Regions from separate parts of the Streptomyces sp. NPDC097129 genome, predicted to be linked through region 2. Evidence: riboswitches for the same ligand, from Rfam matches in the RefSeq annotation. Region 2 holds a riboswitch; the other holds the start of a gene.
The links. A riboswitch is a leader RNA that binds a small molecule or an ion and turns the genes downstream of it on or off. The one in region 2 is predicted to bind glycine.
Positions count from the first base shown of each region.

Region 1: it holds a riboswitch for glycine, as region 2 does, so the genes downstream of both, gcvT (glycine cleavage system aminomethyltransferase GcvT) here and gcvP (aminomethyl-transferring glycine dehydrogenase) in region 2, are expected to answer to the same signal.

Region 1 is NZ_JBVOQE010000012.1:24,157-28,561, forward strand. Features, by position in the region: gene AC0B9F_RS29815 (serine hydroxymethyltransferase) at 1-1,080, opposite strand, end outside; gene gcvH (glycine cleavage system protein GcvH) at 1,098-1,475, opposite strand; gene gcvT (glycine cleavage system aminomethyltransferase GcvT) at 1,585-2,703, opposite strand; glycine riboswitch at 2,743-2,851, opposite strand; glycine riboswitch at 2,852-2,946, opposite strand; gene AC0B9F_RS29830 (AAA family ATPase) at 3,116-3,781, shown strand; gene AC0B9F_RS29835 (enhanced serine sensitivity protein SseB) at 3,965-4,405, shown strand, end outside.
Region 2 is NZ_JBVOQE010000015.1:8,896-13,300, reverse strand. Features, by position in the region: gene gcvP (aminomethyl-transferring glycine dehydrogenase) at 1-1,651, opposite strand, end outside; glycine riboswitch at 1,827-1,922, opposite strand; gene AC0B9F_RS33010 (PRC-barrel domain-containing protein) at 2,036-2,407, shown strand; gene AC0B9F_RS33005 (DNA polymerase IV) at 2,756-4,219, opposite strand; gene AC0B9F_RS33000 (MerR family transcriptional regulator) at 4,319-4,405, opposite strand, start outside.

The DNA of each region.
Region 1 (4,405 bases), on a different contig from region 2:
GACCATCGGCGGGCGAGGGTCGTTCGGGACCGCGTTGCGGTTGACCGTGATGCCCACCTCGTGGAGGCGGTCCTCGGCCTGCCGGCCGTCCAGCTCGCTGTCGCGCAGGTCGACCAGGACCAGGTGCACGTCGGTGCCGCCGGTCAGGACGTTCACCCCGGCCTCACGGGCGTCCGGCGAGGTCAGCCGCTCGGCGAGGATGCGGGCGCCCTCCAGGGTACGACGCTGGCGCTCCTTGAAGTCCTCGGAGGCGGCCAGCTTGAAGGAGACCGCCTTGGCCGCGATCACGTGCTCCAGGGGGCCGCCCTGGAAGCCCGGGAAGACGGAGGAGTTCAGCTTCTTGGCGAAGTCCTGCTTGGCGAGGATGATGCCGCCGCGCGGGCCGCCGAGCGTCTTGTGCGTGGTGGAGGTCACGACGTCCGCGAACGGCACCGGGTTGGGGTGCAGCCCGGCCGCGACCAGCCCGGCGAAGTGCGCCATGTCGACCCACAGGTACGCCTCGACCTCGTCGGCGATCCGGCGGAAGGCGGCGAAGTCCAGCCGGCGCGGGTACGCCGACCAGCCGGCGATGATCACCTTGGGGCGGTGCTCCTTGGCGAGCCGCTCGACCTCGGCCATGTCGACCAGGCCGTCGTCGTCGACGTGGTAGGGGACGACGTCGAACTGCTTGCCGGAGAAGTTCAGCCGCATCCCGTGGGTGAGGTGGCCGCCGTGCGCCAGGTTCAGGCCCAGGATGGTGTCGCCGGGCTGCGCCAGCGCGAACAGCGCGGCCTGGTTGGCGGAGGCGCCCGAGTGGGGCTGCACGTTGGCGTACTCGGCGCCGAACAGCTCCTTGACCCGGTCGATGGCGATCTGCTCGGTGACGTCGACGTGCTCGCAGCCGCCGTAGTAGCGGCGGCCGGGGTAGCCCTCGGCGTACTTGTTGGTAAGCACCGAGCCCTGGGCCTCGAGGACCGCCACGGGGGCGAAGTTCTCCGAGGCGATCATCTCCAGGGTGGACTGCTGGCGGTCCAGCTCGGCGTCGACCGCGGCGGCCACGTCCGGGTCGAGCTCGTGCAGGGGCGTGTTCAGAAGAGACATGGGATTCCTGCGACCTCTCAGCCGGCGATGAAGGCGTCGTACTCGGCGGCGGAGAGCAGGTCGGCCGGCTCGTCGGTGACGCGCACCTTGAACAGCCAGCCACCCTCGAAGGGGGCCGAGTTCACCAGCGACGGGTCGTTGACGACGTCCTCGTTGACGTCGGTGATCTCACCGGTGACGGGGGAGTACAGCTCGGAGACGGACTTGGTCGACTCCAGCTCGCCGCAGGACTCGCCCGCGGTCACCGTGGCGCCGACCTCCGGAAGCTGGACGAACACGACGTCACCGAGCGCGTTGGCCGCGTGCTCCGTGATGCCGACCGTCGAGACGCCGTCCTCGGCGCCCGACAGCCACTCGTGCTCCTTGCTGTAGCGCAGCTGCTGGGGGTTGCTCATGGCCTGAATTCTCCTGTACGCGGGTCGGTGCTGATGAATGGGGGACTGCGAAGGCACGCGTGAGCAGGGGCGATGTGCCCCATGTCACGTCGAACGGCTTACGTCAGTGTCACTTCTGCCGCTTGTAGAACGGCAGCGCCACGACCGCGTACGGCTCGTGCGTGCCGCGGATGTCCACGCCGACGCCCGGCGTGCCCGGCGCCGCGTGCGCCGCGTCCACGTAGGCCATGGCGATCGGCTTGCCCAGCGTGGGGGAGGGGGCGCCCGAGGTCACCTCGCCGATGACCGTGCCGTCCGCGACGACCTGGAACCCGGCGCGCGGGACCCGGCGGCCCTCGGCGACCAGGCCGACCAGGACGCGCGGCGGGTCGGACTCGGCGCGCTGGGCGGCCGCGGCGAGCGCCTCGCGCCCGACGAAGTCGCCCTCCTTCTCGAACTTGACCACCCGGCCGAGCCCGGCGTCGAAGGGGGTCAGAGCGGCGGTCAGCTCGTGCCCGTACAGCGGCATGCCCGCCTCCAGGCGCAGCGTGTCCCGGCAGGACAGGCCGCACGGGACCAGGCCGACGCCCTCGCCGGCCTTGGTCAGCGCCTGCCACAGCTCGACGGCGTGCTCCGGCTTCACGAACAGCTCGAAGCCGTCCTCGCCGGTGTAGCCGGTGCGCGCGATCAGCGCGGGCACCCCGGCCACGGTGCCGGGCAGACCGGCGTAGTACTTCAGGCCGTCCAGGTCGGCGTCGGTGAGGCTCTTGAGGATGCCCGGCGACTCGGGGCCCTGCACGGCGAGCAGCGCGTACGCGTCGCGGTCGTCGCGCACCTCGGCGTCGAAGCCCGCGGCGCGCTCGGTGAGCGCGTCGAGGACGACCTGGGCGTTGGAGGCGTTGGCGACGACCATGTACTCGGTCTCGGCGAGGCGGTAGACGATCAGGTCGTCCAGGATGCCGCCGTCGGCCTGGCAGATCATGGTGTAGCGGGCGCGGCCGGTCCTGACCGCGCCGATGTTGCCGACCAGCGCGTAGTCGAGGAGGGCGGCGGCCTGCGGGCCGGTGACGGTGATCTCACCCATGTGCGAGAGGTCGAAAAGCCCGGCCTGGGTGCGCACGGCGTTGTGCTCGTCGCGCTCGGAGCCGTAGCGCAGCGGCATGTCCCAGCCGGCGAAGTCGGTCATCGTCGCACCCAGCGAGCGATGCACGGCATCGAGGGCGGTGTGACGGAGTTCGGTACTGCTCATCGGTCGGTCGTCTCCCAGGGGAAGGACAGGCGAGGAAGTTCCTCCCCATCTGTCATCGGAACCTGAGAGGTTCGCCATGACCGCGCTCGGTCCTGGCTTGCACCTTGGGTGGGACCGCCGACACGGGCGGCCCGCTTTTCAGATGTGCCTCGCCCGCGCGGTAACGGTGCCTGAGAGATTCAAGGGAGGGACTTGCTCCTTCGGCGCCCCAGCCAGGGCTGGGAACTCTCCCGCGCGGATTCAAACGGCCGGTATGCAGTTGGCGGCCTCATCATTGCACGCCGCGCCGGATCACGGCAGGCCGCATCTGTAACCGGGTTGTGGCGGTACGCACACGAAAACACGAGACAACCCGCATTACCTTCTCTTTACTTGCGTTGGGCAGGTCATCACCTGATCCCAGGGGAGGACGATGACGGTGGACAGGATCACGGCGTACGCGACGACCCCGGGCCTCACGCTGCCCTCGCAGCCGGCGGCGCCCGCCCTGGAGGCCCGGCCCGCTCCCGTCGTGCGGGACCTGCGCGAGCGGGCCGGCGGCGGCCCGCACGTCCTGCTCTTCGGCCCGCGCGACCTGGTCGTCGTCACCGGGCTGCCCGGCAGCGGCAAGTCCACGCTGATGCGCCGCGCGGTCCCCGGCCTCCGCGTCGACTCCCAGGACACCCGCGACCGCTATGACGCCCGTCTGCCCCGCCCGCTCCCCTACGCGCTCTACCGCCCGCTGGTCCGCCTCGCCCACTACGCCGCCCTGCGCCGCGCCCTGGCGAGCGGCGAGGGCGTCGTCGTGCACGACTGCGGGACACAGCCGTGGGTGCGCGGCTGGCTGGCCCGCGCGGCCCGCCGCCGCGGCGGCGCACTGCACCTGCTGATGCTCGACGTAGGCCCGGACACCGCCCTGACCGGCCAGCGCGACCGCGGCCGCGGCGTCTCCCGCTACGCCTTCCACCGCCACCGCCGCGCCACGAGCCGTCTGCTGGCCGCCGTCCAGCGGGGCGAGGTGCCGGCCGGCTGCGACTCGGCCACCCTCCTGGACCGCGACGCGGCGAACAGGCTGAGCAGGATCGCCTTCACGGGCTGAACGGCCCGGTGGCCGAGGGGGGGGGGGACGGCCCGGTGGCCGCGGGGGAGCGACGAATCCCTGAACGGCGGCTCCCGCCGAAGCGGCCCCTTCGGCCACCGCCGTCAGGTCGGCCGAAGGAGCCCGCATCCGCAGCGGTTAGCCTTTCAGCCACAGCAGCGGTTCGAAGCAGATGGTGGAGAGATGGACTTCCCTGCCGACCTTCCGGCGGACTTCCCGGCGCAGGCGCACCCCCATCCGCACAGCGGATGGCCCGGCAACGAGCTGGAGGAGGTGCTGTCGGCCTCCCTCGGCGTGCCGGGAGCCGGCGGCCGGATCGTGGAGGTCCTCGGCCGCAGCTTCCTGTGGATCCCCCTGCCCAACGGCGGCGGCCCGCACAGCGGCCCCCTCGACCTGCCCACCACCGAGATCGACGGCCAGGCCTACGTCCCCGTCTTCAGCTCCGAGGAGCAGATCCGCCGGGTCACCGGCCCCCACATGCCGTACACCGTCGCGCCCGCCGTGGAGTTCGCGCGCGGACTGCCCGCCCAGGTCGGCATCGCGGTGAACCCCGGGGGCGTGGTCGGCGCCCCGCTGCCGCCGGAGGCGGTGGCCGAGCTGTGCCGGGCCGGACGCACCCCGCTG
Region 2 (4,405 bases):
GGATGAGCGTGAGGTAGCCCTCGGCCTGCTCGGCGGGAGCGAAGGGGTGCAGCTGACCGAACTCCGGCCAGGTGACCGGCTCCATCTCCGTGGTCGCGTTGAGCTTCATCGTGCAGGAGCCCAGCGGGATCATGCCGCGGTCGAGCGCGTAGTCGCGGTCGGACAGCTTGCGCAGGTAGCGCAGCATCGCGGTCTCGGAGCGGTGCTGGTGGAAGACCGGGTGGGACAGGTAGACGTCGCCGCGCAGCAGGTCCTGCGGCAGCGTGTCCCCGGCGGAGGCGTCCAGCGCCTCGATGTCGCCCTCGACGCCGAAGGCGCTCCACACGGCGGCCAGCTGGTCGCGGGTCGTGGTCTCGTCGCAGGCGAGGGAGACGTGGTCGGCGTCGACGAGGTGCAGGTTGACCCCGTTGTCCCGGGCGGCGGCGACGACCTCTGCGGCCCGCCCGGGCACCCGCGCGGTGACGGTGTCGAAGAAGGCGCCGTGCACGACCTCGACGCCGCCGGCCTTCAGGCCCTCGGCGAGGATCGCGGCGTACCGGTGCGTGCGCCGCGCGATGCCCTTGAGGCCCTCCGGCCCGTGGTACACGGCGTACATGCCGGCCATCACGGCCAGCAGGACCTGCGCGGTGCAGATGTTGCTGGTGGCCTTCTCCCGGCGGATGTGCTGCTCACGCGTCTGCAGCGCCAGCCGGTAGGCCTTGTTCCCGTCCGCGTCCACGGACACGCCCACGAGCCGCCCGGGCAGGCTGCGCGCGAACTTCTCCCGCACGGCCATGTAGCCGGCGTGCGGGCCGCCGAAGCCCATCGGCACACCGAACCGCTGCGTGGTGCCGACCGCGATGTCCGCGCCCAGCTCGCCCGGCGACTTCAGCAGCGTCAGCGCCAGCAGGTCGGCGGCGACGGTGACCAGCGCGCCCAGCTCGTGCGCCTGGTCGATGACCGGCTTGAGGTCGCGTACGGCACCGGAGGCGCCCGGGTACTGGAGCAGCACGCCGTTGATCTCGCGGGCGGCGATGTCGGCCGGAATACCCTCGCTGAGGTCGGCGACGACGACCTCGACGCCGGTCGGCTCGGCCCGGGTCTCGATGACGGCCACGGTCTGCGGCAGCGCGTCCGCGTCGACCAGGAACAGACCCTTCTTGTTCTTGCCCATGCGCAGGGACAGCGCCATCGCCTCGGCGGCCGCCGTGCCCTCGTCGAGCAGGGAGGCGCCGGAGGTCGGCAGACCGGTCAGGTCCGCGACGACGGTCTGGAAGTTGAGCAGCGCCTCGAGACGGCCCTGGGAGATCTCCGGCTGGTAGGGCGTGTACGCCGTGTACCAGGCCGGGTTCTCCATGACGTTGCGCAGGATGACCGGCGGCGTGAAGGTGCCGTAGTAGCCGAGGCCGATCATGGAGCCGAGGACCTGGTTGCGGTCGGCCAGGGAGCGCAGCTCGGCGAGCACCTCGGCCTCACTGCGGGCGTCCGGCAGGTCGAGGGCGTCGGCGTTCTTGATCACATCCGGCACCGCGGCGGCGGTCAGCTCGTCCAGCGAGCCGTACCCGACCTGGGCGAGCATCTTGGCCCGGGCCTCGTGGTCGGGCCCGATGTGGCGCTGCTCGAAGGGAATCCCCTTCTCGAGCTCGGCAAGCGGAATGCGATGGGCGGTCATTGCGGAGGCCTCCTGGTCTGACACGACCTTCGAGGGGCACCACGGCGCGGGTACCCGGACGGCCTCCCCCTCTGTCATCTCGACCTGAGAGCTTCACCGGACGCCCGAGAGCACCCGGCTTTCACCGTCGGTGAGAGCGGGAGCCGTCGACACCCGCCCTGCTTTCCAGAGTGACCTCGTCCGTGCGGTACGTGAGCCTGAGAGATTCCGGGGAGGATTTGCTCCTTCGGCGCCTCCGATGATGTCTGGAGGACTCTCCCGCACGGGGTCAGCAGCCGCTGTCAGCCTACCAGCGAGGTCGACGCCGGAGCCTTCGAGTGGCCGCCATCACCATTGTGCTCTTTCGTAGTGCTTACAACCGTCTTGCGACCAAGTGGAGGGCCCGTGCAGACCGAGATCGATCCGCGCAACCTGATCGGCCGCAAGGCGTTCGACCGCAGCGGCGTGAAGATCGGCACCGTCGACGAGGTCTACCTCGACGACGCGACGGGCGTCCCGGAGTGGGCCGCCATACGAACGGGCCTGTTCAGCCGGGACGCCTTCGTCCCGCTGGAGCCGAGCGAACTGATCGAGGGCGCGCTGCACGTCCCCTTCGAGCGCGCCCTGATCAAGGACGCCCCCGACTTCGGCGTGGGCCGCCACCTCTCCCCGGAACAGGAACTCCAGCTCTACCACCACTACGGCCTCGACATCGCCGCCCCTCCCCCGCTGCAGGATCACGACTTCGGCAAAGTGGCCGGCACGGACGAGATCTGACCCACCCGCCGCGACGCCCGGGCCCGGGCCCGTGCCGCGCCGGGGCGGCCGGCCCGGCGGACCGGCCCGAGCCGACGCCCGGCACGCTCCCTACGCCTTTCACCCCGTCCCACCCCTTCCCTCCGGCGAACCCTCTACGCTGCCGACCGCGGCCGGCACCCGCACGCACCGGGCCGCACGCACCGGGCTACGGGCGCCCCCGTCGTACGGCGGCGCTCGCAGCGGAACCACGTCCGGTCGATGCCCGAAGCCCCCAGCCCCGGGCCCCGGGCGGGCGCGTTCCGCCCGAACCGAGCCTCTGCCAAGGGTGGCTGCCACCCCTCGGCTACGAGTGGACGACGCCTCGACCTACCCGTCACCTGCTTGGCGCCCCCCTGGCCCGGCCCACCCAACCGCCGACGGCTGCGCACCAACACCTGATCCCTCGGTCTCCGCACCCGCCAGGCCACCCTCGCCCGGTCTTCGCCGTACGAGGGGCAGGGGTTCCGTCGGCTCCAGCGCGGGGTCGTCCGTCCGGAAGGTCCGGACCCGGCCCGGGGCAGAGTCCGGTGTCTCGAAACGGACCGTGACCCGGCCGAGGCCGCTGCCCTGGACCCACCCGTGCCCGTACTCGGTGTGCCGCACGTCGTGCCCCGGCAGCCAGGGCCGCTGTGCCGGCTCCGGTTCCTCCGGCGGCGCCGGCGGCGCGTGCGCGGCGTCGTCCTCCTCCGGGCCCTCCGTCCGCGCCCGCTCCCGCTCCCCCGCCGCCTGCGCGAACAGGTCCTCCTGGGTGTAGTCGGCGAGCCCGCTGACGCCGACGCCGAGCAGCCGCACCCCGCCCGTCGTGTCGACCGCCTCCAGCAGCCGCAGCGCCGCCTCCCGAACGACGGCGGGGTCGTCGGTGGGCCCGCGCAGCGTCTCCGACCGGGTCAGCGTGGAGAAGTCGTACCGCCGCACCTTCAGCACGATGGTCCGTCCGGACAGCCCTGCGGCGCGCAGCCGCCGCACGCACCGCTCGGCCAGCCGCTGGACCTCGAGCCCGATCCGCAGCCGGTCGTGGATGTCCACGTCGTAGGTGTCCTCGACGGAGACGGACTTCGCCTCCCGCTCCGCCACCACGGGCCGCTCGTCGTGCGCCATCGCCATGGCGTACAGACCGTGCCCGTGGGCCTTGCCCAGCAGCCGGACCAGCTCGTCCTCACCGGCCTCCACGATCTCGTCGACCGTGGTGATCCCGGACCGCCGCAGATGGTCACCGGTGGCCGGACCGACCCCGGGCAGGGTCCGCACCGACAGCGGCCCGAGCATCGCCCGCTCGGTCCCCGGCTCGATCAGCACCAGTCCGTCCGGCTTGGCCTGCTCCGAGGCGATCTTGGCGAGCATCTTGGACGCGGCGAGCCCCACCGACCCGGTCAGCCCGGTGACCGCCCTGATGTCCCCGCGCAGCTTCAGCCCCGCCCGCTGTGCCGACTCGCTGTCCCAGGCGACTCCCCCGGCCTCCAGGTCCACGAACGCCTCGTCCAGGCTGAGCGGCTCCACCAGCGGCGACAGCGCCCGCAACAGCCCCATCACCTGCTCGCTGATCGCCCGGTAGAAGGCGAAGCGCGGCGTGAGGTACGCGGCGTTCGGCGCCAGCCGCCGGGCCTGGGCCGTGGGCATCGCCGAATGGACCCCGAACACCCGCGCCTCGTACGAGGCGGTGGCCACCACACCGCGGGGCCCCAGCCCGCCGACGACGACGGCTTTCCCGCGCAGGCTGGGCTTGGACGCCTGCTCCGCCGACGCGAAGAAGGCATCCATGTCCAGATGCAGAATCGTGGGCGCGGTCCTCACATGTCCGATCCTGCACCACACCACTGACAACGCCGCTCCCAGGCGGCCGAGCGGCACCGCCGCCCGCGCGGCCGGGCCCCGCCCGCGCGATGGCCCCGGTCAGACCGCCCGGTTGCGCCGCCGCGCCAGCTCGTCCGCGGGGTTGTTCCCGATGAGGGTCTCCCCGGTGTCGACGCGCTCCCCGTG